Regions from separate parts of the Pseudomonas sp. P8_241 genome, predicted to be linked through region 2. Evidence: predicted binding sites of a transcription regulator. Region 2 holds the regulator's gene; each other region holds the start of a gene.
What was found. The regulator FliA, encoded in region 2, starts transcription of late flagellar genes. The targets are predictions, from matches to a motif close to CTAAAGTTTNNNNNNNNNNNGCCGNTAA.
Positions count from the first base shown of each region.

Region 1 (7,649 bases), 530 kb from region 2:
GCGCACGGTTCTTGACGAAAGCGCGCAGGGCCAACAACAACAGGGCAGCAAAGCCGAAACCGACCAAAGGCGAAAGCAGCAGTGCATAACCAATCTTGGTCGCCTGTGCCCAATCCACGCCGCTGGTGCCGTCGCGTCCATGCATCAGCGCGTTGGCAACACCGACACCGATGATCGAACCGATCAACGTGTGCGATGAGGACGCCGGCAGCCCCAGCCACCAGGTGCCAAGGTTCCACAGGATGGCCGCGATGAGCAGGGCGAAGATCATGGCGAAACCAGCCGATGACCCAACCTGCAGAATCAATTCCACCGGCAGCAGGGCGATGATGCCGAAGGCCACTGCACCGCTGGACAGTAACACCCCGAGGAAGTTGAAGAATCCGGACCAGACCACGGCGAAGTTCGGCGGCAGCGAGTTGGTGTAAATCACCGTGGCCACTGCGTTGGCGGTGTCGTGGAAGCCGTTGACGAACTCGAAGCCCAGCGCAATCAGCAGCGCCACACCCAGCAGCAGAAACGGTGTCCATGTGGTCACCACGGTGCCCAGTTCGCGCATGTCGTGCATCAGGCTGTAAGCGGTGAATAGCAAGCCGATGCCCAGTACGGCAAAAAACACCACGATAGTCAGCAAGCCGGGTTTTTTATCGAGTTGCAGCTTGGCGCTGCCAGCTGGCGCCGGGGAGGCGGTGAAGGAGGGGGTGGCCATGCCTGACATTCCTGAGAAGGGAAGGAGTGTTGGTCATGATCATTGCGAAATGTTACAGGGAGACTGCTTTAGGTCAGTGTTTGGGTTGTTTGCAATTCCGTTAATCTGAAATGCATTCCTGTAGGAGCAAGCTTGCTCGCGATGGTCGTGAACGATAACGCTTGAAACCTGGCACCCAGCGGTGCCGTTTGGTTTTTCGCGAGCAAGCTCGCTCCTACAGGTTTCACGGACGTTCAGTAATCCTGTCGCTTGCGAAATGCCCAGCGTCCGGCAATCACGGTGAACGTTGCCACCAGTGCCACCAGAATCCAGAATCCCTCCGGATCCTGGGAGAGCGGCACACCACCGACGTTCATGCCGAAGAAACCGGCAATGATGTTGATTGGCAAGGCCAGCACCGTCACCACCGTCAAGGTGAACAGCGTGCGGTTACTTTGTTCGTTGAGGTTGGCGGCAATTTCTTCCTGCAACAGCTTGATCCGTTCACCCAGCGCCGTGAGGTCATTGATGATCAGGGCAAACTCCTCGGTGGACTTGCGCAGCTCTTTCACGTCCTCCTTTTGCAGCCATTGCGGTGGACGGTTGAGCAGACGCAGCAATGACCCCGGCTCCAGCGCCAGCAACCGTTGCAGGCGCACCAGCACCCGACGGTTGGCCCCCAGCTCTGCCCGATTGGTCGACGGTCGCGAGGACAGCAATTGGTCTTCGACCTGATCCACGCTCAGGCTGGTCTTGCGCACGATCTGAGTCAGTACTTCGCCCTGGTCGCGCAGCAGATGCACCAGCAGTTCCAGAGGCGAACGAAAGCGTTCACCGGCCTTGACCGACGAGCGCAACTTATCCACCGAGTGCAGCGGTTGCAGACGCGCACTGATGATCAGACGGCTACGGGCGCATACCCATAACGTCGAGACATCGGAGGAGACCATGCTGCTGAGGTTGAACACTACATCGTTGACCACCGCCAGCAGCGCCGAGTCGACGTGCTCGATACGTGTCGAACGCGAGCCTTCGTGCAGTGCTTCGAAAAACTCATCGGGCAGCTCCAGATGACTTTTCATCCAGCGCTCGCACGCGGCGTGGGCGAGGTTCAGGTGTAGCCAGAGAAACTGCTCGTCGTCCTCCGGCTGTTGCAGACATCGCAACGCCTCGGCCGAGTCGATTTCCCGGCCGCGTTCACCTGGGCGAAAACTGAATCCATAAAGCAGGCCGAACAGATCGGGATCCCGATGGCTTTGATCGATGCTGTGATTCATGAGTGCTCGCAAAGGAAAGCGCCTGTCGCAGGTTTTACAGGTTCACCTGAGCGGCATCATCGCAAGCGCAGATGACGTTTTCATGACAGTAAAAAGACCGCAGTCGCAACGCTACCGGCGGTCGGTATTTTCTCAAGAACCGCTCTGGCACGCCGATTACGTTTGGGTCAAGTTGCGCGCCGACGGCGACCCGCCGAGACCGTAGACAAAGAAGTCCGGACATTTTCACGCCTTAACCGGGCGTGCCTCATTCCTGCCATGAGTACCCTTCGATGCTTTTGCAAAAGTCCCTGAGAACGCAAATTCTCGCCCTGCTGAGCGGTAGTCTGATCGCGACGCTGTTGATCGCACTGAGCTGCTTTCATTTTCTGTCCAGTGGTGTGCAGAACTACGCCAATTTGATCGAAGGTCCGCTGCATACCTCGCAATTAATCGATGAAGCCAACCTGCAATTCAAGGTGCAGGTTCAGGAGTGGAAAAACGTCCTGCTGCGTGGCAAGCAGCCGGCAGACCTGAACAAGTACTGGGCGCAATTCGAAGACCGACAGCGCGACGTGCAGAACATCCTTGGCGAACTGGCCGGACAAAAGGGCATCGAGCCGCAACTCAAGACCCGTATCGAACGCTTGCGTGACGAGCACCGTTTGCTGGGGGCGGCCTATCAGAAGGGTCGTGATGCCTTTGTGGCAGCAGGCGGTGACCCGGCGGCCGGTGACGCAGCGCTGAAGGGCGTGGACCGTGCGGCCAGCGATCAGATGAGCGAACTGGTCAGCGCGTTACGCAAGCAGGGCGCGGAGCAATCGACGCTGATCAGTGCCAGTGCCGATCGCACGGTATGGCTGGGCATCGTTGTCATGCTGGCCTCGGGGTTGTTGATTGGCCTGCTGAGCCTGTGGCTGGTCAATCGCAACCTGGTCGAGCCGATTCGCCAGTTGATCGATTATGTTGCCCAGCTTAGTCAGGGCCGTATCGCTGAGCGCGTGTCCAGTCACCGTCAGGATGAACTGGGAAAACTGGCAATGGCTGCCAACACACTGCGCGATTTTCTCGCTGAAACCTTCAGCCGTTTGCAGCGCAGTGCTTCGGACCTGGACAGCGCCAGCGGTGAGCTGAACTCGATTGCGACCGTGATGGCGGGTGGCACCAACGAGCAGTTCAATCGCACCGATCAGGTGGCCACGGCGATGAACGAAATGTCTGCCACCGCACAGGAAGTGGCGCGTCATGCGGCCGATGCAGCACGGGCAGCGGACGACGCCGACCAGAACGCGCAGCAGGGCGAAAAAGTCATGCAGGGCACGATTCACACCATCACCCAGATGCGCGGTGAAATCACCAACACTGCCAACGTGATCCGCCAATTGGAAACCGACAGCGGTCGCATCGGCAAAGTGCTGGAAGTGATCCGCGGCATTGCCGAACAGACCAATCTGCTGGCGCTCAACGCTGCCATCGAAGCGGCCCGTGCCGGTGAAGCCGGGCGTGGTTTCGCGGTGGTGGCCGATGAAGTGCGCAGCCTGGCCCAGCGCACGGCGGCATCGATCATCGAGATCAACCAGATCATTCAAACCGTGCAGACCGGCGCGATCGATGCGGCTCAGGCGATTGAAAGCGGACAGGCGCGCAGCGATGAAAGCGTTGAGCAAGTGACCCAGGCCGGTGCCATGCTGGAGCGCATCACCCTGGCCGTGGAGGCGATCCGCGACATGAATCGCCAGATCGCCACCGCTGCCGAAGAGCAGACCTCGGTGGCCGAAGACATCTCGCGCAACCTCACCGAGATCACCAGCATCGCCAGCACCAATCTGGATAACGTGCAGCGCACCGAAGCGGCGAGTCACAACCTGCATGGTTTGTCGGGGCAGTTGAATGAGGTGACGGCACGTCTGAGGGCGTGATGGCCTGAGTAGTCAAGACGAAAAAAGCCGCAAGATCGGAAGATCGTGCGGCTTTTTGTTGTGTGACAACATCACATTCTCACGGACCTTGCAGGAGCCGGCTTGCTGGCGATCCAGGCAACACGGACATCAAGTTTATCGCGTCATCGTTCATCGCCAGCAAGCCGGCTCCTACAAGGCGTTATGCATCAGTCGTCTTTTTTGTTCTTCAGGACTTCGCCGGTAGTAGCGTTCAGGTCCACGTCCCATTCAACATTCTGAGCGTCACGCAGTTCGACTTCGTATTCGTAAATGGTGGAGTGTTTGTCCAGGTCGCTGTCGGTAATGGTGGCGCCCGGGTGCAGCTTCATCACGATCTGATTCAGCTCTTCGAGCGGCTTGATCTTGCCGTCCTTGACCAGTTGAGGAATCTGATCGACGGGAACATCTTTGGCCTGGGCCAGGCCAGCAGTGAGCGTCATGGCTGCAGCGGTGAACAGGGCAGTCAGAGTCTTCATGGTGTCTTTCCTTGTTGAGCTGTTTAAGTGAGATCAGGTTAGCCGGTGTAACTTAATCCACCCTTAAATTTTCCTACATGTCTTGCATCAATAACTGTGGGAGCGTGGACATCAACGTTGATGTTGGAGCGGATGGCCCCTTCGCGGGCACACCACGCTCTTACAGATTTTGCGTCAGTCCTAGTAACCGTTGTTCTGCAGTACCTGCGTCACGCTGGCGGCGGCCGGGCGTTTGTAGAACTTCAGCAGTTCGCTGGCGCGGTTGGTGAAGATACCGTCGACACCGGCGTCCATGACTTTCTGGTAATCCACCGCATCGTCGATGGTGTAGACGTGAACCAGCAAGCCCTGTTCGTGGGTGTACTGGTTCATCCACGGTTGTACCAGGTCCGAGTAACTCTGATCGCCACCGTGGGTGAGCGCTGCGGAAGGGCCGGTGCCGATGGCGCCCTGGGTTTTGGCGTAGTCGACCCAGCGCTGGAACTCGGCTTTGTCCTTGGGGTGCTGTTTGGCATAGTAAGCGGCTTTGTCATGCTCACCGGACTCGGCAAACGAGACTTTCGACTCCGGCTCGATGCTGCCTTCTGCGACCCACAGCAACAGAATCTTCGGTACCTGAGGCATTTCCTTTTGCAGCAGTTCGAGGCTGCTTTTCTCGAAGGTTTGCAGGATCACCTTGCCTTTGCCCTGACCCACGGCTAGCTCGCTTTTCGCCAGTTTCGAACCGGCCGGGCTTAGCCAGCCACGGTCCTGCAGTTTCTTTTTCAGGTCATGCTCGATGCCGGGAAACTGCTTGGGCTCCTTGGTTTCGATGTACAGGCCAGGCTTGTGCAGCGAGTTGCCTTGTGCGATGTCGATGATTTCATCGAGGGTCAGAATTTTCAGGCCCACGTAGGACGCACGCGCGCGATCCGGGTACGCGGAGTTGAACCAGCTGCCGGCATCCAGGGTTTTCAGCTCGGCCATGGTGAACGCGTTGGCTGGGCTGTCCTTGCGCTCGGGGAACTTGCTGGCAACGTCGGAGGTGCGTTGCAGGTCGTTATCGTGCAGGGCGAACAGCACGCCATCCTTACTGCGTTGCAGGTCCAGTTCCAGGTAATCGGCGCCCAGATCGCGGGCGAGTTTGTACGCGGCGGCGGTGGACTCCGGGGCATCGAAAGACGCGCCACGGTGGGCAATCACTGCCGGGTGCGGGATGCCTGAACGCGAGGCCAGCGCTGCCGGGCTTGGCTCGCTGGACGCCTGTGCCTGGCTGAGGCCAAGCAGCATGCTCAGCAGCAGGGCGCTTTTAGTGATGGTTGAAGGCATGGTCGAGATCCTTTCGCGATGATTTTCAAAGACGTCCCTTTTAACAACTGAGCGTTGCGGGCGCTATCGCGAGACCGACATAAACCTGCTTAAAGCTGATGTTCGTCAGCACTTTTATGCGCCTGTTTGCAGTACGCTTGCTCGCAACTTCCCCGGCAGAGGGAAATCACCATGCCTGCTCTGCGTGTAAACCAACGATCACCCTGTGAGGTTTACCATGCGCATCACTTCCCAGCTCATCTGCCAGGCTGCCGACCAACTCAAGGGTTTCGTCGGCCTCAACCGCAAGACCGGCCATTACATCGTGCGCTTCAGTGAAGATTCGTTCGGCATGGACGTGGCGGATGACGGCATTATCCCCACTAGCGAGTTTGTCTGGGCTGTGGGCCCCTCGCAATCGATGACCCTCAAGCGTGAGTTGATTCAGTTACTGCTGGACCAGAACATCGATGACCGGATCAACATTACCCAACCGTTGCGGGTGTATATGAACCGTCGGGATGTGCCGGAAATTTCGGCGGTGCGGAGTTTGGTGCGGGGTTGAGGTTTTGTGATGATTGGACGGGCCTCATCGCTAGCAGGCTAGCTCCCACACTGGATCTGTGGCGCTCATAAATCCCCTGTGGAAGCTAGCCTGCTAGCGATGGCGGCCCGCTCTGAAATACATTGCAACGGTAAACTTGAGAGTCACGGCCGCTTTATTCAGCAGCCGAACTTGTCATTTATCACTGCTGGTAACAGGCCAGAAACATATCCAGCGCCGACTCCACCACCGTGCTTTGCATCTCAGCCGACAAGCTGGGCATGCCCATGGAAATCTGCGGCCAGAATGCAAAGGATTTGAGCAATCCATGAACCTGCTGCGCGGCAAACTCGGGAGCAACGGCTTTTAGCCGCCCATCGGCCTGAGCCGCACGAATCCACGCAGTCAGATTTTCTTCGCGTTCACCTATTCGGCAAACCATGCTTTGGGCGCGCTCGGGAGAATGGATGGTCGCAGCGATGGCGACTCGTGCCAGATCGAGAAAATTGTCATCGCTCAGCATTTGCAATTTCGCGATCAGCAATTGGCGTAATTGGTCGCGCAAGGGCTCATCAGGGCGGTAGGACGTTTCCTGTTCCGCCGTCACTCGTACCCATAACTGGTTGAGGATTTCGGCAAACAACTCTTCCTTGCTGGGGAAGTGGTTGTACACCGTGCGCTTCGACACGCCGGCAGTGGCGGCAATCCTGTCCATGCTGGTGATCTCGAAACCGTTGTCGCGAAACTCGGCAATCGCCGCCTGAATGATGGCTTCGCGTTTTCGGTCAGTGAGGCGCTGTGGAGCTGTCATAAATACGCTTCGGCAGGATGGACAGTAAAATTACACTCACCAGTTTACTTGGCATCGGCTTTGATGCAACCTTGAAACTACACTGTGCAGTGTAATGTTTTGTTAATCCTGCACAGTAAAAATAGAGTGTTCGGCTGATGCGTGCGTGCTTTGGCCATTTATCGTCCCAAAACGGAAAACCGCGTTGCATGCGTTTTTTCTGGAGTCATTCAGTCATGGCCAATTCAATGTCCCCGGCGGATAACGCCTCCACACCAGAAGCGTCCCGAAAGGCTCAAGGGCAGTACCAGAACCACACGCCAATTCAGCGTTTGAGCTTCGGTAAAACCATGGGCATCCTGTGGAACGCCATGTTTCACAAACCGCGCAACACTCGCCCGAGCGCACCTGTGCCGGTGCAACCCCTGACCCAAGAAGCGTTGATCGCCGCGCCGAACCACAGCGTCTACCGACTCGGCCATTCCACTGTATTACTCAAGCTGCGCGACAAATTCTGGATTACCGACCCGGTCTTCGCCGAACGCGCGTCACCCATTCAATGGGCCGGGCCCAAGCGTTTTCACCAGCCACCGATCAGCCTGGAAGACTTACCACCGATCGAAGCGGTGATCCTGTCCCACGACCACTATGATCACCTGGATCATGCG
Region 1 covers NZ_CP125377.1:1,443,407-1,451,055, forward strand. The annotation lists gene QMK58_RS06425 (inorganic phosphate transporter) at 1-709, opposite strand, end outside; gene QMK58_RS06430 (transporter) at 943-1,965, opposite strand; gene QMK58_RS06435 (methyl-accepting chemotaxis protein) at 2,238-3,863, shown strand; gene QMK58_RS06440 (PepSY domain-containing protein) at 4,052-4,360, opposite strand; gene QMK58_RS06445 (glycerophosphodiester phosphodiesterase) at 4,541-5,668, opposite strand; gene QMK58_RS06450 (DUF2025 family protein) at 5,886-6,212, shown strand; gene QMK58_RS06455 (TetR/AcrR family transcriptional regulator) at 6,394-7,002, opposite strand; gene QMK58_RS06460 (MBL fold metallo-hydrolase) at 7,218-7,649, shown strand, end outside.
Region 1: the regulator FliA is predicted to act here: its motif matches at 2,097-2,124, upstream of QMK58_RS06435 (methyl-accepting chemotaxis protein).

Region 2 (7,649 bases):
CAGAACTTTGTCACCGTAGGTCTTGGCCGCCGAACCGAACGTGATGTCCACGCACGGCTTGTAATTCAGACGTTCGTCGCCCGGGAGGATTTTCACCGCGCCCCGACCATCGACCATCATCTGTTTGCCGCCCGGCGCCAGCAGCGCCAGGCCAGGTCGCAGGATGTCGCCATCCTCGGCTTCCTTGACGCTGATGCGGCAGAGCTTGTCCAGACGCTCGGCGAAGGCTTTGGTGAACGCGGCCGGCATGTGCTGGATCAACACGATCGGTGCCGGGAAGTTGGCCGGCAATTGGGTCAAGACCCGCTGCAGGGCAACCGGCCCGCCCGTGGACGTACCGATGGCCAGCAGTTTGTAGGCTTTGCGTTTGGGCGCTGGCGACGACGGCGCAGGCGCATGGGAACGCGCAGGGACCGGTGTCGGGACCGGGCGTGCAGGCACGCTGCTGGCGTAACTGCCAATGCTCGAAGGCGCAGGGGCCGGGGCCGGGGCCGGGGCGTGCACTGGCGCCGGAGCACTGTAGGTGCTGACACGACGGTTGCTGCGCGAGATGCTCAGGATCTTTTCGCACAGCAGTTGCTTGACCTTCTCGGGGTTGCGCGAGATGTCTTCGAAATTTTTCGGCAGAAAATCCACAGCGCCGGCATCCAGCGCATCGAGGGTCACCCGGGCGCCTTCATGGGTCAGCGAAGAGAACATCAACACCGGGGTCGGGCAGCGTTGCATGATGTGCCGCACGGCGGTGATGCCGTCCATCATCGGCATCTCGTAGTCCATGGTGATCACGTCGGGCTTGAGGGCCAACGCTTGATCAATCGCCTCTTTGCCGTTGGTTGCGGTGCCGACGACCTGGATATTGGAATCCGCTGAAAGAATTTCCGAGACGCGGCGGCGGAAAAAACCCGAATCATCCACCACCAGGACTTTGACTGCCATAAACACTCCATTAGATGGAGCGAAGCTCGGTCGCCCCGCCCCACCAGAATCAAATACGCCGTGTGGCGTAACGCTTGAGCATGCTCGGGACATCGAGGATCAGCGCGATGCGACCGTCACCGGTAATGGTGGCGCCCGACATGCCCGGCGTTCCCTGAAGCATTTTGCCCAATGGCTTGATGACCACTTCTTCCTGGCCCACCAGTTGATCGACGACGAAGCCGATCCGCTGAGTGCCCACCGAAAGGATCACCACATGGCCTTCGCGCTGCTCTTCGTGAGCGGCGGAACTGACCAGCCAGCGCTTGAGGTAGAACAATGGCAAGGCCTTGTCCCGTACGATCACCACTTCCTGGCCATCGACGACGTTGGTGGTCGACAGGTCAAGGTGGAAGATCTCGTTGACGTTCACCAGCGGGAACGCAAACGCCTGGTTGCCAAGCATCACCATCAGCGTCGGCATGATCGCGAGGGTCAGTGGCACCTTGATGACGATTTTCGAGCCCTGGCCCTTGGCCGAGTAGATATTGATCGAACCGTTGAGCTGGGAAATCTTGGTTTTCACCACGTCCATGCCCACGCCGCGACCCGACACGTCGGAAATCTCGGTCTTGGTCGAGAAGCCCGGGGCGAAGATCAGGTTGTAGCACTCGGTATCGCTCAGGCGATCGGCCGCGTCCTTGTCCATCACGCCACGTTTTACCGCGATGGAACGCAGGACGTTCGGGTCCATGCCTTTGCCGTCATCGGAGATCGACAGCAGGATGTGATCGCCTTCCTGCTCGGCGGCCAGAACCACCTTGCCGCCACGTGCCTTGCCCGAGGCTTCGCGTTCTTCCGGCGACTCGATGCCGTGGTCGACCGCGTTGCGCACCAAGTGGACCAATGGGTCGGCCAGGGCTTCGACGAGGTTCTTGTCGAGGTCGGTTTCTTCGCCGACCAGCTCCAGGTTGATCTCTTTCTTGAGCTGCCGAGCCAGGTCGCGAACCAGGCGCGGGAAGCGCCCGAAGACTTTCTTGATCGGTTGCATCCGGGTCTTCATGACCGCGGTTTGCAGGTCGGCCGTCACCACATCGAGGTTCGACACCGCCTTGGACATGGCTTCATCGGCGCTGTTGGCACCCAGGCGTACCAGGCGGTTACGCACCAGCACCAACTCGCCGACCATGTTCATGATTTCGTCGAGACGCGCGGTATCGACCCGCACGGTGGTCTCGGCTTCGCTGGCCGTTTTTTCCGCCGGCGGCGCGGCGACAGCGCGGGCCGGCGCCGGTGCTGCGGCAGGCGCTTGGGCTTTCGGTTCCGGGGCCTTGGCTACAGGCGTGGGCGCGGCGGCTTTGACTGCCGGGGCCGCGACGGACGCACTCGCCCCGCTCACCACCTTCGCGGTGCCGACTTCGCTGAACTTGCCTTTGCCATGCAGCTCGTCGAGCAGCGATTCGAACTCGTGGTCGGTGATCAGATCGCTACCGGCCGCTACAGCGCTTGGCGCTGCGGGCACGGGCACCGAGGCAATCGCCGATTCCAGCGCTTCGACGGCAAAGTTACCCTTGCCGTGCAGCTGATCGAGCAGCGCTTCGAATTCTTCATCGGTAATGTCGGAGCTGTCGCCAGCGGCTTTCGGCGCTGGTGGCGCAACAGGCGCTGGCGCGATTGCGTCGACGGCGAACTGGCCTTTACCGTGCAATTGATCGAGCAGGGACTCGAACTCGGCATCGGTGATTTCATCGCTTGCCGCGGCATTGCCGGCCGAGACTGGAGCAGCCGCCGGCGCCTCGGCCTGTGCCTTGACGGCGTTCAGCGAATCCAGCAGTTGTTCGAATTCGTTGTCGGTGATGTCACCCGATTCGCTTTGAGGAGCGCCAACCACTTCGGCGACGGGGGCAGGCGCCGCCTCGTCAGCTGCCTGAGGTTCTGCCAGACGCGCCAGTGCGGCGAGCAATTGAGGTGTGGCGGCCGTGATCGGGCAGCGCTCGCGGACTTCGCTGAACATACCGTTCACCGCGTCCAGTGCTTCGAGCACCACGTCCATCAACTCCGAATCGACGCGACGCTCACCCTTGCGCAAGATGTCGAACACGTTCTCGGCGATGTGGCAGCACTCCACCAGCTCGTTGAGCTGGAGGAAGCCGGCGCCCCCTTTTACAGTGTGAAAACCGCGAAAAATTGCATTGAGCAAATCCGCATCATCCGGACGGCTTTCCAGCTCGACCAGTTGTTCGGACAGTTGCTCTAGAATCTCGCCGGCCTCAACCAGGAAATCCTGAAGGATCTCTTCATCGGCGCCGAAGCTCATGTAGGGGGGTGCTCCTAAAGGTCAAAAAACCCAAAAACCTAAAATGCTAAAACGCTAGAACCCTAGGCTGGATAACAAATCGTCCACATCGTCCTGACCGGACACAACGTCTTCTCTTTTATCGGCATGAATCTGCGGACCTTCACCCTGAGAGAGATGTTTTTGTGGATCTTTTTCTGCAAGCATCGCGGCACGGTCATGTTCGATGCCCGCAAAGCGGTCCACCTGACTGGCCATCAGCACGAGCTTGAGCAAGTTGCTTTCAACTTCGGTGACCAACTGGGTCACGCGCTTGATCACCTGCCCCGTGAGGTCCTGGTAATCCTGGGCGAGCAGGATGTCGTTAAGGTTGCTCGACACCGCACGACTATCGACACTGCTGCGCGACAGAAAACCGTCGACCCGTCGTGCCAGCTCGCGAAATTCTTCGGCCCCGACTTCGCGACGCATGAAGCGCCCCCAGTCCGTGCTCAAGGCCTGGGCTTCATCACCCAGGCTGTTGACCAGTGGCGTGGCGCTTTCGACCAGGTCCATGGTGCGATTGGCCGCGGCTTCGGTCAGCTTCACAACGTAGCCCAGACGCTCGGCGGCGTCGGTGATCTGGGACACTTCTGCGGCTTGCGGCATGTGCGGGTCAATCTGAAAATTGACGATCGCGCTATGCAGCTCGCGGGTGAGCTTGCCCACCTCCTGATACAGGCCGCGATCACGGGTCTGATTGAGCTCATGGATCAATTGCACAGCGTCGCCGAACTTGCCTTTTTCAAGGCTTGCGACCAATTCGACGGCGTGTTTTTTCAGGGTCGATTCAAAATCGCCCAATGAAGATTCGTTATTCCCCATAGCTCCCCCGTGGCGCCGTTCAACCGATGCGTTCGAAAATCTTCTCGATTTTTTCTTTCAACGCCTGGGCTGTGAAGGGTTTGACCACATAGCCGTTAACGCCGGCCTGGGCCGCTTCGATGATCTGCTCACGCTTGGCTTCAGCGGTTACCATCAACACCGGCAGGTGCTTGAGCTTTTCATCGGCACGCACGTGGCGCAGCAGATCGATGCCGGTCATGCCCGGCATGTTCCAGTCCGTTACCAGAAAGTCGATGCTTCCGCTGTTGAGCACCGGAATGGCGGTAGTGCCATCATCGGCCTCGACGGTGTTGGTGAACCCAAGGTCACGCAGCAGGTTCTTGATGATCCGCCGCATCGTTGAGAAGTCATCAACGATGAGGATTTTCATGTTCTTGTCCAATTCGACCTCCAAGCAGTCTTAAACGCGCCCAGCACCTGGACGCGCCATTTCATTCAATCCGGCAAAGCACTCAATGACTGTCTGGAGCACAACAGATCGAGACCGGTGCAGTTCAACGCCACACCAGCTCCATTCGCAGTGTCCCCACACTGCCTTCAGCGCGCTCGCCACTCCCCCAAACGCCCCCGCAAACGGGCCGCGCACTGGCTGTGTAACTGGCTGACCCGAGATTCGCTGACCCCCAGGACCTCCCCGATTTCCTTGAGATTCAACTCTTCGTCGTAGTACAGCGCCAACACCAGTCGCTCACGCTCCGGCAAATTGGCAATCGCGTCCGCCAGCGCTGCCTGGAAGCGTTCATCTTCCAGATCGCGAGACGGCTCGAGATGAGCACTCGCGCCATCCTCGTGCAGCCCCTCATGTTCGCCGTCCTGCAACAGGTCGTCGAAACTGAATAACCGGCTACCCAGGGTGTCGTTCAAAATTCCGTAATAATCATCGAGACTCAATTGGAGTTCGGCCGCAACCTCGTGATCTTTAGCGTCACGGCCGGTTTTAGCTTCAATCGAGCGAATCGCGTCGCTGACCATGCGCGTATTGCGGTGAACCGAACGGGGTGCCCAGTCTCCCTTGCGCACTTCATCGAGCATCGCGCCGCGGATTCGTATGCCCGCGTACGTCTCGAAACTGGCGCCTTTGCTGGCGTCGTATTTGGTCGAGACTTCAAGCAGACCGATCATCCCGGCCTGGATCAAGTCTTCGACCTGGACACTGGCCGGCAGACGCGCCAGCAAGTGGTAGGCAATGCGTTTGACCAGCGGCGCGTAACGCTCGATCAGCTCGTACTGCGCATCGCGGGCCGATTGCTTGTAGAGGTTGTAGCCGCTGGCGGTCATAACACCGGTCCTGCCGTTTGTTGCACGAGGCGCTCGACGAAAAACTCCAGGTGCCCACGCGGGTTGGCGGGCAGCGGCCAGGTGTCGACCTTCTGCGCGATCGCCTTGAACGCCAGCGAGCATTTGGAACGCGGGAAGGCTTCATATACGGCGCGTTGCTTCTGCACAGCCTTGCGCACGCTTTCGTCATAAGGCACGGCGCCGACGTATTGCAGCGCGACGTCGAGGAAGCGGTCGGTGACCTTGGTCAACTTGGCGAACAGGTTGCGCCCTTCCTGCGGACTCTGGGCCATGTTGGCCAGGACGCGGAAACGGTTCATGCCGTAGTCGCGGTTGAGCAACTTGATCAAGGCGTAGGCATCGGTGATGGATGTCGGCTCGTCGCAGACCACCAGCAACACTTCCTGAGCGGCGCGAACGAAGCTGACGACCGACTCACCGATACCGGCGGCGGTATCGATCACCAGCACATCGAGATTGTCGCCGATATCACTGAATGCCTGGATCAGGCCGGCGTGTTGAGCCGGGCTCAAGTGAACCATGCTCTGGGTGCCGGACGCCGCCGGAACGATGCGAATGCCACCGGGGCCCTGCAACAGAACGTCGCGCAGCTCGCAGCGGCCTTCGATCACGTCGGCCAGGGTACGTTTGGGTGTCAGGCCCAGCAGAACGTCGACGTTCGCCAGCCCCAGGTCGGCGTCCAGCAACATGACGCGCCGGCCTAGTTCCGCCAAGGCCAGCGACAAGTTCACTGACACATTAGTTTTCCCGACGCCACCTTTGCCGCCGGTCACCGCGATCACCTGTACAGGATGCATGCTGCCCATGTTATTCCATTACCTTGTCTTGCATAGACGGAGGCCACATTACTGGCTGCGCGTTCACAAACGGAACAATGCATGGCAGACCATCGATGTAGGTACAAAAACTATTCATTTTCACCTCAGCCTACCTGCTTGGTGGGGCTGTGGTAGATGTCAGCGAACATGTCAGCCATGGCTTCTTCGCTGGGTTCTTCCTGCATTTGCACGCTAACGGCGCGACTGACCAGTTGATGACGACGCGGCAGATGCAAATCATCCGGAATCCGCGGGCCATCGGTCAGATACGCGACCGGCAATTCATGGCTGATGGCTAGACTCAACACTTCGCCCAGACTTGCCGTTTCATCCAGTTTAGTCAGGATGCAGCCAGCGAGCCCGCAGCGCTTGTAACTATGATAAGCGGCGGTTAGAACCTGTTTTTGGCTAGTGGTTGCCAGGACCAGATAATTTTTTGAGCGGATGCCACGGCCAGCCAGGCTTTCAAGCTGCATGCGCAGCGCCGGGTCGCTGGCCTGAAGGCCTGCGGTATCGATCAGCACCACACGCTTGCGCATCAGAGGCTCCAGCGCCTGCACCAGGGACTGCCCCGGATCGACATGGGTTACCGGTACATTGAGGATGCGGCCAAGCGTGCGCAGCTGCTCCTGGGCGCCGATGCGAAAACTGTCCATGCTGACCAGCGCAATGTTCTGCGCGCCGTATTTGAGCACGTAGCGGGCTGCCAGCTTGGCCAGAGTGGTGGTCTTGCCCATGCCGGCCGGGCCGACCATGGCAATCACGCCACCTTCTTCCAGAGGCTCGATTTCCGGCGTCACGATCATTCGCGCCAGGTGCGCCAGCAACATGCGCCAGGCCTGACGAGGCTCCTGAATTTCAGTAATCATGGCCAGCAGATCACGCGACAACGGGCCGGACAGGCCAATGCGCTGCAGACGCCGCCACAGGTTCGCCTGGCCCGGGCTGCTGCCTTGCAGCTGATTCCACGCCAGCGAGCCGAGCTGTACTTCCATCAATTCACGCAGACTGTTGAGCTCAAACCGCATCGAGTCGAACACCCGAGCATCGATACCGGCTGCTGGAGCAGGCGCTGGTGCAGGGTGACGAGGCTCGGCCAGTGTCGGTTCAATCAACGGCTCGGCAGCGGTCAGCGGCAAGCCGGCGAACAACTGAAGGTTGGTGCTGTCGTCGCGCTCGCCTTCGCTGCGCAGGCTCAGTTCGGCCTGGGCGGTGACGATCCGCGACTGGGTCTTGCGCAGCTCATCCTCGAGCTCGAGGTTCGGCACACGCGGCGCCAGCGCCGACAACTTGTAATCCAGCGCGGCAGTCAGCTCGACGCCGCCGGCGATTCGGCGGTTGCCGATGATCGCAGCATCAGCGCCCAGCTCATCACGAACCAGCTTCATGGCCTGACGCATATCGGCGGCGAAAAAACGCTTAACTTGCATAAACCA
Region 2 covers NZ_CP125377.1:1,971,802-1,979,450, reverse strand. The annotation lists gene QMK58_RS08980 (chemotaxis response regulator protein-glutamate methylesterase) at 1-936, opposite strand, end outside; gene QMK58_RS08975 (chemotaxis protein CheA) at 986-3,232, opposite strand; gene QMK58_RS08970 (protein phosphatase CheZ) at 3,287-4,075, opposite strand; gene QMK58_RS08965 (chemotaxis response regulator CheY) at 4,095-4,466, opposite strand; gene fliA (RNA polymerase sigma factor FliA) at 4,634-5,374, opposite strand; gene fleN (flagellar synthesis regulator FleN) at 5,371-6,201, opposite strand; gene flhF (flagellar biosynthesis protein FlhF) at 6,318-7,643, opposite strand.

Region 3 (7,649 bases), 1.3 Mb from region 2:
ACAGACGCTTGTTCATTAACGGTCCTTAAAAATCTTAAACTTCTACAGGGGTATCGGGATGGTTGCCCCATTCGCCCCAAGAGCCGGCGTAGCCCTTGACCCGCGGATAACCGAGAGCCTTGGCCACCAGATAGGTGAAGCCAGAACGGTGGTGAGTCTGGCAGTGGGTAATCACTTCTTTGTCAGGTGTAATGCCGAGCTGTTCGAGAATCTGCGGCATGTCCGTGCGGATGCGCAGCTGACGCGACTGATCCATGCCGGCGGTCCATTCGAAATTGACCGCGCCAGGTATGTGCCCGCCCTTGGCCGCCAGGACTTTCTCTCCGGAGTACTCCAGCGGCCCGCGTGCATCCCAGATTGCCAGGTCGGCGGCGCCGAGACGGCTTTGCAGGTATTCGCGGGTGGCCGTGGGTTCGTCGTGCAGGGTCAACGCAACCGGACCGCCAACGGGGGCCGGGACCTGGATCGACATTGGCGACCCTTCAGCCAGCCAGGCGGGCAGTCCGCCGTCGAGGTAGTGGTATTTGCTGTGGCCAATGACGTCCAGGAGCCAGATAAAACGCCCGGCCCAACCGCCGCCTTCGTCGTCATAAACAACGTAGACCGCATCGCGATTGTGCCCCAACTCACCAAACAGGGTTTCGAGTGCCGCGTGCGCTGGCATCAGGCCCGGCGCAGGTGGCTGGCCGAGTTGCGTGCGCTTGGGGTCGACGAAGCGCGCGCCGGGAATATGCCCTGCGGTGTAGCGGGCGCTGCTGGTCAGGTCGACCAGAATCAGTTCGCGGGCGTCGAGGCGGGCGAGCAAGTCGCTCGGTTCGATCACCAGCGGCAAGCCAGAGAAGTCAGACATGTGAGGTCTCCAGAGCACAAAAGGGGGGATTGTAACGCAGCTTATTGGCCACGGTGGCTAAAGCTGTGCAGTGCTTTTTCGATGCATTGCGCGGTTTTGCCGAAGGCCTGGACCGTGGTTTCCGAAAACGGCCCACCGCCCTGGTCCGCCACGATGATCATGATCACCCGGCCATTATTGATTAACGAGCGCAGCAACAAATGTTCACCGCTAAATTGTGCGCGCAGGCTGTTGGGCAGCAAGGCTGAGAATTGCGCATTGTTGACCGGTGTCAGGCGCACCTGGGCCTGTTGCGCGAGCAGACGCTGCAACACGGTGCTTTGGCTGACCACAAAATTCAGCCCGGCTGCTTCTTTGGGCAGTCCTACTGTCTGGTGCACGCGCAAATTGGCGTGGCTGCGGTCGGCCATCAAAATCATCCCCCGACGCATGCCGCATGCCTCCAGCGCGTCCCGTGCAGCGATGGTCAAATGCATGGCATTGGTGAAACGACTGGGCTCGACCAGCAGCTCGGCGCATTGTTTGCGCCACTTCGCCAGATTTTCGACGCTGGGTGCCGCCGCCGGCAGTAAACCGGCGTGAACACGGTGAGTGTCCCACGGCCAGATCAGCGATTCGGCGGGGTGCCAGAGATCGGGCATCGCGTGATGACGGGCGCTGTTGGCAGCCTGTTGATGCAACTGCTGCTGGACTTCGTCGATCGGCATTTGCAGGTAAAGGCTGGTCAGGTATTGCCAACGCTCACTGTGCGGACTGTCCCAGGCGTGTTGCGCCGACAGCGCCAGGCCATTGGCCAGCAACACAGTGTTGGCCGGCTGATTGAGCCAGCGACGCAGGGTCGGATCGTCATCGAGGCGGTTTTGCTGGCGCAGTGGGTGCTCGCTGTCGCGGGCGATGCGCAAGACTTTCACGAGTTCCCGCTGCTCGGTCAGCAACAGCCGATAGCCTTGCTGGACCCAGATTGGCAGGCGCCAGACTTCAACCAGCGCCTGGCCGATTTCCAGCAGACGCATGCCAAACAGTTGCTTCTCGACGCTGGACGCCGACTCGCCTTTGTGGATGACCCGCAGCTCCCAGTCTTCGAGCAATTTCGGATGTGTCAGCGCCAAGGGCCATAGCGGTGAAAGAAACAGCAGGCTGCCCCAATGGATGTCCTGCCACAGTCGCGCCAGGCGACTGGCAAAAAAGCCGTTGGCCTGTTGCGTGGCGTGCTGGCTGATCATCTGCAGTTGACGCAAGGCCCTCGGAATATCGGACTGCGACTGGGTGGGCAGGCGTCTGAGCAGTTCTTCGGTGCGCTTCAAACCGAGGCGGTTGATAGCGACCTCAAGGTTTTCCGCAGGTTCGGTCATGCCGCCATGGGTGTGCCGGTTGGCTTCGCGAATCACGCTCAGGGCCAGGGCCGGGCTGTCCTGTATCAAGTCGGCGATATCGCGCAGCGAGCGGCGATCATCGTTGATGGCCTTGCGAACTCGGTCGTGGCTCGCCTGTGGAACCGGAAGGCGCACGCCATCCAGAAGCTTGACCCAGCCTTCGAGTGTGGTCGGTTTTGGTGCTGGAACGTTCGTTTCATTAGCCATGATTGAAGGCGATCATCGTCAACATTCCCTAAGCCCGGAGTGGGTCAAATTGGCTTTTCGCCTGAACTGGCTATAGTCTGGCGCAGTTTTGCCGATAAGTAGAAGAAGAGATTTTTTAACTTCCGAATATGACCTTGAACCCGACTCAGTAAGTACTCTCCTACCTATGGCTAAAATAATCGGCATCATCGTCGTATTCGCGAGCGTGCTCGGCGGATACGTGCTCTCCCACGGCAAGATTGCCGCCCTGATCCAGCCTTTCGAGGTGATGATTATCGGCGGTGCGGCCCTCGGCGCATTTCTGCAAGCCAACCCCGGTTACATGACGATGCACGTGCTCAAGAAATCCCTGAGCATGTTCAGTTCGCGTTTCAACCACGCCTTCTATCTTGAAGTGCTGGGCCTGATCTACGAGATCCTCAACAAAAGCCGCCGCGAAGGCATGATGGCCATCGAGGGGGACATCGAAGATGCCGCCGCGAGCCCGATCTTTGCCAAGTACCCAACGGTCCTCAAGGACGAGCGCATGACCGCGTTCATTTGCGATTACCTGCGCATCATGTCCTCCGGCAACATGGCGCCCCATGAGCTGGAAGGCCTGTTCGACATGGAGTTGTACAGCCTCAAGGAAGACCTGGAGCATCCGTCCCACGCGGTGAACGGCATCGCCGACGCCATGCCCGGTTTTGGTATCGTCGCGGCGGTATTGGGAATCGTGGTGACCATGGCTTCACTGGGTGAAGGCGATCAGAAGTCCATCGGCCTGCACGTCGGCGCGGCACTGGTCGGTACCTTCTTCGGTATTCTGGCCGCCTACGGTTTCTTCGGCCCGCTGGCCCATTCCCTGGCCCACGATGCCAAAGAAGAACTCAACGTCTACGAAGCTATCAAGGCTTCGCTGGTGGCTTCGGCTTCCGGCATGCCGCCATCGCTGGCCGTGGAGTTCGGGCGCAAGGTTCTGTACCCGGCGCACCGCCCTAGCTTCGCCGAGCTTGAACAAGCGGTTCGCGGTCGTTAAGTCATGGAAAACAATCAGCCGATAATCATCAAGCGCGTCAAGCGCTACGCCGGCGGGCATCACGGGGGTGCGTGGAAAATCGCCTTCGCCGACTTCGCGACGGCGATGATGGCGTTCTTCCTGGTGTTATGGCTGCTCTCTACCGCCACGCCGGAACAGAAGATCGCCATCGCCGGTTACTTCAAGGACCCGATCGGCTTTTCCGAAAGCGGCACGCCGTACATCATCGATCTGGGCGGCACGCCGACCCTGGCGCCGGAAAACACCCTCAACCCCGAGGTGAAGTCCCAGCCGCAGCCGGACAAGGTGACAGTCGACGCCGAGCAGGTCGAAGGTATGGCCGAAATGGTCGAGAAGGAACGCCTCGAATTGCTGCTGCAAGAGTTGCAGAACAAGGTCGAAGAGAATCCGCAGCTGCAGAAATTCAAAGATCAGATCCTGTTCGAGATCACCCAGGACGGCTTGCGTATCCAGATCATGGATGCGGAAAACCGTCCGATGTTCGACTCAGGCTCTGCCCGCTTGAAACCGTACTTCGAAGACATCCTGCTGGCCATGGCCGACACCATCAAAGCGGTGCCGAACAAGATCAGCATCAGCGGTCATACCGATGCCAAGCCTTACACCGGCACCGGTGATTTCGGTAACTGGGAGCTCTCGGCCAACCGTGCCAACGCGGCTCGCCGTGCATTGGTTGCGGGCAGCTATCCGGACTCGCAGGTGGCGCGCGTGGTTGGTTATGCATCGTCGGCGTTGTTTGATCGCGAGAATCCGTTCAACCCGGTCAACCGTCGAATCGACATCGTGGTGCTGACCAAGAAAGCCCAACGTGCAATCGAAGGTTCGCAAGGGGCGGAGCCGGCATCCGGGACGCCGCAAGGTTCTGCTGCACCAGGCGCAGCGCCGGCCACGCCGGTCGACCCGAACGCGCTGCCGGCGGACAAGGAACCGTTGCCGGCTCACGAAGTACGTGAGCGTCTTAACCTGTTCGACGACCCGGCGCCAAAGCCGGGTGATCCCGTCCAAACGGCAGAGCCGCCGAAGCAGTGACCGACAAAAAAGCCGACAGCGATGTCGGTTTTTTTATGCGGCTTTCTAGGTTAGGGGCACGCCCCCCGTAGGCGCCGGCTTGCTGGCGATGGTCGTCAACGATAACGCGTGCGGTCTGGATGCCCCCGGCGTATCTGAATCCATCGCCAGCAAGCCGGCTCCTACAGATGTTGGGCGCAAGAAACCCGAAGGGTTGGGGTGACGTCAGAACCCGCGGATGATTCGCGACTTGAGGTCGGCATGAAAGCGATCCGCATTGGATTTGTTGACGCTACGCACCGACTCGCTACCGGTCACCGACTCCAGCGACATCGAGCGCTTGAGCGTTGATTCGTTGCGATAAGCATCAATAAAGAACTCAATATCTTTGTCGCAGGTCAACTTCGGCCACTTTTCCAGGTACAGCGGAAGTTCTGCCGGACCGGTCTTGAACGAGCAGATGCGCCGGTTGGTGATGGTCGCTTCGCCGATTTCGAACGGCACCCACCAGGACCGTGCGGTTTGCTCCGACACCACTGCCAGCAGGTGCGTGCATTCGTTGATGTTGCGGGTAATCACTCCGGTGATGTCGTCGGTGGTCTGGGATTCGGCATCCAGTACGTCGAGGTAGGTCTTGATGTTGGCCTGAATGAGGCGCGTGTTGATGTTGACCGCATGGGCGCGGTCCATGTGGCGGTAGCTGATAAACACTGGCATCAGAAATGTCCCTTGATGGCGAGTTCGCGGTAATAGGCACCGAGCGCGGTGAGACGGCAGCCGGTGGAGTGGATGGCGGCGTAGTACATGTGTTCGGCGTCCACCGGTTCGACCAGGCTGTGGCGGTTGCACTTTTGCAGTTGTGCGAAGACCTCGCCCTGTTCCGGGTTGAACTCGGGTTCGGTGGGCTCAAAGCTGGGGGAGAGGGGGTACACCGACTCCGCTTCGGCAAACCATTCGGGAAGTTTTCGCAGGATTTCCTTGGCGATCAGCGGCGACACTTCGCGCAAGGAAATGAACTGCGAGACGTTGGTTTTGAACACCGGGCGCTGCTCCCAGGCATCGAGGGCATTGTCGACGAAGGAATAGAGGCTGCCTGGGGTGATCTTGCCCAGAATATTCGCCGCACCGCCGTGCAAGGCCTGAAGCAGTAACCCGGTAAACACGCCGTGGTGCGTGCCCTCCATGGCCGGTTCGTCCTTTTTGCAGGCCGTGAGAATCGTCATGCCTTCGCCCACCACGCTGTCCTCACTACGCAAAGCGCGCAGCTCACCAGCCGAGCCACTCTGGCAGCAGTCGAGAATGATCACTTTGTTTTTGATTTTGGTGGCTTTACTTGCCCAATTGAGAATGTCGCTCAGGCGAATTCCGTCCCTGGAAGACTTGTAATCCTGTGGGATCAGCATGCCTTCGTCGTTTTCGTTATCGAAGCTGCCGTGACCGGCGAAGTAGAGGAGCGCGACATTGCATTCGCCGGAAAATAGTTCGCGGATCTGGTCTTCGAGTTTTCCCCGACTCAGGTAATCCTCGGCAGAAGTCAGCACGATGTTCTTGAAGTTTGGATCGCCATTGGCGTCGGTCTTCAATACGCAAGCCATGGCCATGGCGTCGTTGCTGCAACCGCTCAGGTGCGATACATGGGTGTAGTCATTGATGCCGATAAACAGACCCTTACGCATGAACAGGCCGCCGCATGCAGAAATCCCCGTAAGTGAGGTCTGATTGCGCGTCAAGCAAGCGCACGAGGTTGCACTGGGAGTGGGGGCAGGTGCACGAATGGCTGATCAACAAATGGTAGGTTTGCATGAGTGTCCCTCGATGTCGCAGCAGTGCGAAGAGGGTTTGAACTTAGGCAATTTGACGGCAGCCACAAGGGATCGGGGCTTAAACAGAAATGCCCTACAACTACATGTGCAGGTGCCTACAGAAAGGTCTGACGTTCAAGTCGAAGGGGTGGTTGCAGTAGAACCGCCGACCCACTGCCCGGTTGGGTTCCGGGCGGTGGGTGCAGCTGTTTAGTAGCCGTTTTCCGGCAGGCTGGCGATGATCGAGCGGTAGCTGTTCATCCGTTGTTGCTGCACACGGCCATCTTCCAGGGCCTTGAGCAGGGCGCAACCGGGTTCGCGGTCGTGCTTGCAGTCGCGGAAGCGGCAGGTGCCGAGCAGGTCGTTGAATTCGATGAAACCGGCCTCGACATCGGCGCGGCTGACGTGGCCCAGGCCGAATTCGCGGATACCCGGGGAGTCGATCAACTCACCGCCACCGGGGAAGTGGAACAGGCGTGCGGTCGTCGTGGTGTGAGTGCCCTGGCCGGACAGCTCGGACAACGGACCGACACGGGTTTCCACTTCCGGCAGCAGGCTGTTGACCAGCGACGACTTGCCGACGCCGGACTGGCCGACGAACACACTGATGCGCCCGTCCAGTTGCTTCTGCAACTGCTCCATGCCGTTGCCGTGGTGAGCCGACACTTCGAGCACCGGGTAACCGAGGGTGCGGTAAACCGCGAGCAAGGCATTCAGTGCCGGGGCGTTAATTTCGTCGATCAGGTCGAATTTGTTCAGCAGCAACAGCGGCTTGATGCCCGCGTGCTCGGCTGCGACAAGGTAGCGGTCGATCAGGTTGGCGTGAGGCTCGGGCAGTGGCGCGAAGACGATGACGATCATGTCGACGTTGGCCGCCACCGGCTTGAGCTGACCACGGCTGTCCGGGCGACACAGCTCGGTGTTGCGCGGCAGTTGCGCCACGATTACGCCGATGCCCTGGTTGCCAGCGCGCCAGACGACCTGGTCACCGGTCACCAGCGCCGGGAGGTTGGCGCGCAAGTGGCAGCGGAATACCTGGCCAGCCAAGTCGCCATCGCGGGCCTCGACTTCGACCTGCACCCCGAAGTGCGCGATCACCAGGCCGTGCTGTTCCGGGCCCAGGTCGCCGCCCTCAAGCGCCTCGACAGCTGAGGATTCGCGTTTGGCGGCGCGGGCAGCGCGTTCGCCCTGAATCTTTTCGATGCGCCAGTTTTGACGACGATTGAGTTGGCGTTTGGCCATGGGTGTTCCGTATAAAGAATGCAGCGATTAGGTAAAGCGGCCGCGAGTTTAGCACGCCCGGCCACCGGCCTAGGCTAAACTGCGCAGCATTGCCTAGGAGCCGACACATGCAAAATTCGCAGAACCTG
Region 3 covers NZ_CP125377.1:696,682-704,330, forward strand. The annotation lists gene asd (archaetidylserine decarboxylase) at 1-16, opposite strand, end outside; gene rhdA (thiosulfate sulfurtransferase) at 35-850, opposite strand; gene QMK58_RS03080 (HDOD domain-containing protein) at 892-2,430, opposite strand; gene motA (flagellar motor stator protein MotA) at 2,597-3,448, shown strand; gene motB (flagellar motor protein MotB) at 3,452-4,498, shown strand; gene QMK58_RS03095 (toll/interleukin-1 receptor domain-containing protein) at 4,703-5,194, opposite strand; gene QMK58_RS03100 (caspase family protein) at 5,194-6,153, opposite strand; gene rsgA (small ribosomal subunit biogenesis GTPase RsgA) at 6,490-7,521, opposite strand; gene orn (oligoribonuclease) at 7,629-7,649, shown strand, end outside.
Region 3: the regulator FliA is predicted to act here: its motif matches at 2,501-2,528, upstream of motA (flagellar motor stator protein MotA).

Region 4 (7,649 bases), 2.9 Mb from region 2:
GAAACGGAGACGTTATTGAAAGCTGTCGCGCTCAGGCATTCACGACCGGCACGCAAACGCAACGCAACATTCTATGTTGCTTACAATTTGAGTTCTCATGAATTGACGGTCATAGGCCAGGAGGGAGCACTCGCCAGCAACCAGCAGTAATTGACGCCGCAGCGCCAACCGGCGCACAGAAAGGCGTCAGCAGAATGAACGTGGTATCGCAATTCAGGGCAAAACGCCCCCTCATTCAGAACTACGGCCTCGTTGATACGAGGCCGCAGTTCCCATTACAAGCTCAAAGGCTTCAGAAAAGCTTCCGACCTTTGTTTGCTGCAATGCGCATGCGCAAGGCGTTGAGCTTGATGAAGCCCGCTGCGTCGGCCTGGTTGTAGGCGCCGCCATCTTCTTCGAAGGTGGCAATGTTGGCGTCGAACAACGACTCGTCGGACTTGCGACCGGTAACGATCACGTTGCCCTTGTACAGTTTCAGACGTACAACGCCGTTCACGTGAGCCTGGGACGCATCGATCATCTGTTGCAGCATCAGACGCTCAGGGCTCCACCAGTAACCGGTGTAGATCAGGCTGGCGTATTTCGGCATCAACTCGTCTTTGAGGTGAGCCACTTCGCGATCCAGCGTGATCGACTCGATTGCACGGTGAGCGCGCAGCATGATGGTGCCGCCTGGGGTTTCGTAGCAGCCACGGGACTTCATGCCCACGTAACGGTTCTCGACGATGTCCAGACGACCGATACCGTGTTCGCCACCGATACGGTTCAGGGTCGCCAATACGGTGGCCGGGGTCATTTCGACACCGTCCAGCGCGACGATGTCGCCGTTGCGGTAGGTCAGTTCCAGGTACTGTGGCTTGTCAGGAGCGTTCTCCGGAGAGACGGTCCAGCGCCACATGTCTTCTTCGTGCTCTGTCCAGGTGTCTTCCAGCACGCCACCCTCGTAGGAGATGTGCAGCAGGTTGGCATCCATCGAGTACGGGGATTTTTTCTTGCCATGGCGCTCGATCGGGATCGCGTGCTTCTCGGCGTAATCCATCAGCTTCTCGCGGGACAGCAGGTCCCACTCGCGCCAGGGAGCGATCACCTTTACACCTGGTTTCAAGGCGTAAGCGCCCAGTTCGAAACGAACCTGGTCGTTGCCCTTGCCGGTGGCGCCGTGGGAAATGGCGTCAGCCCCGGTTTCGTTCGCGATTTCGATCAGGCGTTTGGCGATCAACGGACGAGCGATGGAAGTACCCAGCAGGTACTCGCCTTCGTAAACGGTGTTGGCGCGGAACATCGGGAACACGAAATCACGCACGAATTCTTCGCGCAGATCGTCGATGTAGATTTCTTTTACGCCCATGGCCTGTGCCTTGGCGCGGGCCGGCTCGACCTCTTCGCCCTGACCCAGGTCAGCGGTAAAGGTCACTACTTCACAGTTATAAGTATCCTGCAGCCACTTGAGGATCACCGAAGTGTCCAGGCCGCCGGAATATGCCAGAACGACCTTGTTTACGTCCGCCATGCCATCACTCCACGGGGTTCTACGGAAAGCCGGGAAGTCTACCGCTCATGCAGAATAATTTACAGTGGCGCGACAGCTTATGACGACGAAGCGACAGAACATGTCGAGAGAGCGACCATGATCAGCGGATCAGGAAGTTGCCGAGGCATCCGGCTTCGTGGCTTGCGGAGCTACTTGTTCCGGCGGTGCTCCCCGCTCCAGACGAATCGCTACCCGACGATTCTTCGAGCGATGGGCATTATTGCTGTTCGGTGCCAACGGATAACGCTCACCGTGGAAGCGCAGGGTGATCTGCGATTCCTGAATGCCATTGGCCTTGAAAAAATCCATGACTGCCAGAGCCCTGCGCCGTGATAGATCGCGGTTGGTCAGGCGGTTGCCGCTATTGTCGGAGTGGCCGTCGAGTTCGATGTGATTGACTGTCGGGTCGGCCTTCATGTACTCCAGCATCACCTGCAACCTGGCCTTGGCGGCTGCATCCAGATCAATGCCGCCCCCGGGAAAACCGACCTGAGACTGTTTCACCTGATCGAAATTCTGCGGCAACAACTTCGCCACACAACCTTGGTAGTCGGCAAATGCCTTGTTGAACTTGACCGGCAAAAGGCGCACTTCCGATATCCGGCCATCCCCCGCAGAATGCCGCACCACCGGACTGCGACCGTCAATCAGACCGCTGATCAGTCGTCCGGCCTGAACCTGTGAACTGTTGAACAACACATTGCCGCTGCCGATTCTGACCGAGCCCAGGTTAATGTCACCCCGCCCCGGTTGCCATGGCGCTGCGGCGGCCAACAGAGTCGCCGAACCACCACCCATCATCGCGTTATAGGCATTCAGACGAAATGTCGCCTGCTCGCCAGCGCGACGCACGAACTGCCCCGAACCGAAATCGGTAATCGGCTGAGTCAGGCGGCACTCGAACTTGTCGCCCTCGACCGTCCACTCGGTGCTCTCCATCCGTGTCTGGAAAGTGAGCGCCATCGCGGGAAGGCTGGCAAACACACTGAGCAAGGCTAAATAACGCTGGCGCACGGGAGGCTCCACTGGCTTCTGCAACAAAAAGACCGACACACAGATGTTCACGGCATACCTGTTGGATATCGGAAGCTTCGTGCAAAACTTGATAGCGAGTGCCTGCAAGAGTCTTTTCCGGTAGCATTCCCTTCAGTTTGACCCGCCTGGAATCCCCTCATGTCCGACCGCCTGACCCTGCTGCGTCCCGACGACTGGCACATTCATCTTCGCGATGGTGCCGTGTTGGCCAATACCGTCGCGGATGTCGCGCGCACCTTTGGTCGCGCCATCATCATGCCCAACCTGGTCCCTCCGGTCCGCAACGCAGCTGAAGCCGACGGCTATCGCCAGCGGATTCTCGCTGCCCGCCCGGCTGGAAGCTCATTTGAACCGCTGATGGTCCTGTACCTCACCGACCGTACTCAGCCAGAAGAAATTCGCGAGGCCAAGGCCAGCGGGTTCGTTCACGCCGCCAAGCTGTACCCGGCCGGCGCGACCACCAACTCGGACTCTGGCGTCACCAGCATCGACAAGATTTTCCCTGCGATCGAGGCCATGGCCGAAGTCGGGATGCCGTTGTTGATTCACGGTGAAGTCACCCGAGGCGATGTCGACGTGTTCGACCGCGAGAAAATTTTCATTGATGAACACATGCGTCGTGTGGTAGAGCGTTTCCCGACCCTCAAAGTGGTGTTCGAACACATCACCACTGCAGACGCCGTGCAGTTCGTCAACTCGGCCTCGGCCAACGTTGGCGCGACCATCACCGCGCATCACCTGCTATACAACCGCAACCACATGTTGGTGGGCGGGATTCGGCCGCACTTCTATTGCCTGCCGATCCTCAAGCGCAACACGCACCAGGAAGCCCTGCTCGACGCTGCCACCAGCGGTAGTAAGAAGTTCTTCCTCGGTACCGACTCGGCGCCCCACGCCCAGCACGCTAAAGAGGCCGCTTGCGGTTGCGCCGGTTGCTACACCGCGTATGCAGCCATCGAGATGTACGCCGAAGCCTTCGAACAGCGCAATGCGCTGGACAAGCTCGAAGCCTTCGCCAGCCTCAACGGCCCACGGTTCTATGGCCTGCCGGCAAACACCGATCGCATCACCCTGGTCCGCGAAGAATGGACTGCCCCAACCAGCCTGCCGTTTGGCGAGCTGACCGTTATCCCGCTGCGCGCCGGTGAAAAACTGCGCTGGCGCCTGCTGGAGGAACACGCGTGAGTGAAGACCATTTCGACGACGAACAGGAAGGTCAAGGCGGTGGCGGCGGTTCCCGTCACCCAATGGCCGCACGGTTTCGTGGCTACCTGCCCGTTGTCGTCGACGTAGAAACCGGTGGTTTCAACTCGGCCACCGACGCCCTGCTGGAAATCGCTGCGACGACCATCGCCATGGATGAAAAGGGTTTTGTGTACCCTGATCACACCTACTTCTTCCGTGTCGAGCCGTTCGAAGGCGCGAACATCGAAGCGGCGGCCCTGGAGTTCACCGGGATCAAACTTGATCACCCTCTGCGCATGGCAGTGAGTGAAGAGTCGGCTCTTAACGATATTTTCCGTGGCGTGCGCAAGGCATTGAAAGCCAACGGCTGCAAACGGGCAATCCTGGTCGGGCACAACAGCAGCTTCGACCTGGGCTTCCTGAACGCCGCGGTTGCGCGACTGGACATGAAACGCAACCCGTTCCATCCGTTCTCCAGCTTCGACACCGCGACGCTCGCCGGTCTGGCCTACGGTCAAACCGTGCTGGCCAAGGCTTGTCAGGCCGCCGATATCGACTTCGACGGTCGCGAGGCTCACTCGGCTCGCTATGACACCGAGAAGACGGCAGAGCTTTTCTGCGGCATCGTCAATCGCTGGAAACAAATGGGCGGATGGGAAGATTTCGACGATTGATCTGGCTTGTCTGTAGGAGCGAGCACGCTCGCGATGGTCGTCAACGATGACGCTGGGTGCCTGTTACCCCACGGCGTTCCAGAGTCCGTCGCGAGCAGGCTCGCTCCCACAGAAATCTGACCAATTCCACCCATAAAAAAACCGGCCTCGATGGCCGGTTTTTTTGTACCTGGAACGTGCCTTACAGCGCGGCAGCGTGCTCGGTCAGGTAAGCAGCAACGCCTTCTGGCGAAGCGTTCATGCCTTTGTCGCCTTTTTTCCAGTTGGCAGGGCAGACTTCGCCGTGCTCTTCGTGGAATTGCAGAGCGTCGACCAGACGCAGCAGCTCTTCCATGTTACGGCCCAGCGGCAGGTCGTTGATGATCTGCGAACGGACAACGCCTTTGTCGTCGATCAGAAACGCGCCACGGAAAGCCACGCCGTCAGCGGACTGAACGTCGTAGGCCTTCATGATTTCCTGCTTGATGTCGGCAGCCATGGTGTAACGGACTGCGCCGATACCACCATCATTGACCGGGGTGTTGCGCCAGGCGTTGTGGGTGAAGTGCGAGTCGATCGACACAGCGACCACTTCAACGTTGCGCGCCTTGAACTCGGACATGCGGTTGTCCAGAGCGATCAGCTCGGACGGGCAAACGAAGGTGAAGTCCAGCGGATAGAAGAACACCAGGCCGTATTTGCCTTTGATGGCCGACGACAGGGTGAAGCTGTCAACGATTTCGCCATTGCCGAGTACGGCCGGTACGGTGAAGTCAGGGGCTTGTTTGCCTACGAGTACGCTCATTGGATATCTCCTGGTGTAATAGCGTGAAGAACAAGGTTCGCGTCAGCCTGCCACCCTCAGATGGCAGCCCTGTGACACGAACCCGGGTCGCAAAGACCGGCCATCATACACTGCGCGTTTGACCTGTCCTCAACGGTTTTTCCCGAGGACGCAAAATCGCCGCTGCATAATGGCAGCCGCACCCTGAAGGAAAACCGTTCGTCAGCCTTGGGCTAAAGTGACGGCAAAGCACTTTGACAATCATTCTCGTTAACATTAAGATCCATCGCATTCGAGACATAAACAAGCGACGGTCTTCCCTTATGTATGTTTGCCTCTGCACTGGTGTCACCGACGGTCAAATCCGCGATGCGATCTATGAAGGATGCTGCAGTTACAAGGAAGTCCGCGTGGCCACCGGCGTTGCCAGCCAATGCGGTAAATGTGCCTGCCTTGCCAAGGAAGTGGTCCGCGAAACGCTGACCAAACTGCAAACGGCTCAAGCAGCGATTCCCTTTCCCGCTGAATTTACCGCCGCCTAAATACAGAATGTCAAAGAACCGGACTCTAGTCCGGTTTTTTTATGCCTGAAAATCAACTAGTTAAGCGCTAGACGCGGAACACAAACATTCTTATTCCGATTAATTTTCATATAAGTTTCAATAACTTAGGTTTGACACTATTAAATAGGCGGCTCAAACTCTGCCTTATAGACAGTTAATAAAGGGCAGGACCCCATCATGAAAGGCGACGTTACAGTCATCCAGCATCTCAACAAGATCCTTGCCAATGAGCTGGTCGCGATCAATCAATATTTCCTGCATGCACGCATGTACGAAGATTGGGGCCTGAACAAGCTTGGCAAGCACGAGTACCACGAATCCATCGACGAGATGAAGCACGCGGACAAGCTGATCAAGCGCATCCTGTTCCTTGAAGGCCTGCCGAATGTCCAGGATCTGGGCAAGCTGCACATCGGCGAACACACCAAGGAAATGCTTGAGTGTGACCTGCGCATCGAGAAAATCGGCCACGCCGATCTGAAAGTGGCCATCGCCCATTGCGAAAAAGTTGGCGACTTCGGTAGCCGTGAATTGCTTGAAGATATCCTTGAGTCCGAAGAAGAACATATCGACTGGCTGGAAACCCAACTGGGCCTGATCGATAAAGTGGGTCTTGAAAATTACCTGCAATCGCAGATGGGCGAAGACGAATAACGTCGTACCGCTAATCTCGATACAACAAAAAGCCCCGCTCTCTTTTGAAGAGGCGGGGCTTTTTTGTGCCTGCTTTTACTGTAAGAGCGAGCTTGCTCGCGATGAACTAGAGAACGCCGCGGAGAACCAGAGTCCGAGCGTTACCGTTGACTACCATCGCGAGCATGCTCGCTCCTACAGGAAGCAGGGACCGAATCAGGCTTCGGACTTGTTAGCCGCAGCGGCTTCAACAGCAGCCTTGATGGTGGTTTGCAGGGAACCGTCTGCAGCCATCTCGATCATGATGTCGCTACCGCCGACCAGCTCACCGCCGACCCACAGCTGCGGGAAGGTTGGCCAGTTGGCATATTTTGGCAGGTTGGCGCGGATTTCCGGGTTCTGCAGGATATCCACGTACGCAAACTTTTCGCCACACGCCATCACGGCCTGCGCAGCTTTCGCGGAGAAGCCACACTGCGGGGCATTCGGCGAACCTTTCATGTAAAGCAGAATGGTGTTGTTGGCAATCTGCTCTTTAATCGTTTCGATGATATCCATGGAGCACCTCGGCTGAACTTTCCGACTCACGGGTCGGCACGGTGGCGCATTGTAACGGAAAGCCGAGCCCCCTGCTCGGTCTCTCCGTCAGACTAAATCACGCGGCGACCACTGTCACCGGAACGCCGTTGAGCGCCGCGTTCCCGGACAACTCATCCAGCTGACATTCGTCCGTCAGGTCATTGGCGCTGGAGCCCGGCTGACTGCTGGCAATCGCCATTTGCACGCCGGGCCTGGCATGACCCCAACCATGCGGCAGGCTGACCACACCTTTCATCATGTCCAGACTGCCGAGCACTTCGACCTCGATCACGCCAACCCGCGAACTGATCCGCACTCGCTGCCCGTCATTGAGCCCGCGACTGACCAGATCGTCCGGGTGCATCAGCAACTGGTGACGCGGCTTGCCCTTCACTAGACGATGATAGTTGTGCATCCACGAGTTGTTACTGCGCACATGGCGTCGACCGATCATCAGCAACTCATCGGCAGCCGGTGCCTGCAAGGCGGCGAAACGAGCCAGGTCGGCAAGGATCGCGGCAGGGGCCGCCTGGACTCGCTGATTGGCGGTTTTCAGGCGTGGCACCAGGTTGGGTTTGAGCGCCCCCAGATCGACACCATGGGGATGATCGAACAAAGTATCCAGCGACAGCTTGTGCGCCGACGCGTCTCCATACATGCCCATGCGCAGGCCGCGATCGATCATT
Region 4 covers NZ_CP125377.1:5,441,803-5,449,451, forward strand. The annotation lists gene QMK58_RS24345 (hypothetical protein) at 1-150, shown strand, start outside; gene QMK58_RS24350 (argininosuccinate synthase) at 293-1,510, opposite strand; gene QMK58_RS24355 (flagellar protein MotY) at 1,640-2,545, opposite strand; gene pyrC (dihydroorotase) at 2,705-3,751, shown strand; gene rnt (ribonuclease T) at 3,748-4,425, shown strand; gene QMK58_RS24370 (peroxiredoxin) at 4,607-5,209, opposite strand; gene QMK58_RS24375 (bacterioferritin-associated ferredoxin) at 5,512-5,730, shown strand; gene bfr (bacterioferritin) at 5,929-6,405, shown strand; gene grxD (Grx4 family monothiol glutaredoxin) at 6,601-6,942, opposite strand; gene QMK58_RS24390 (molybdopterin oxidoreductase family protein) at 7,040-7,649, opposite strand, start outside.
Region 4: the regulator FliA is predicted to act here: its motif matches at 2,611-2,638, upstream of QMK58_RS24355 (flagellar protein MotY).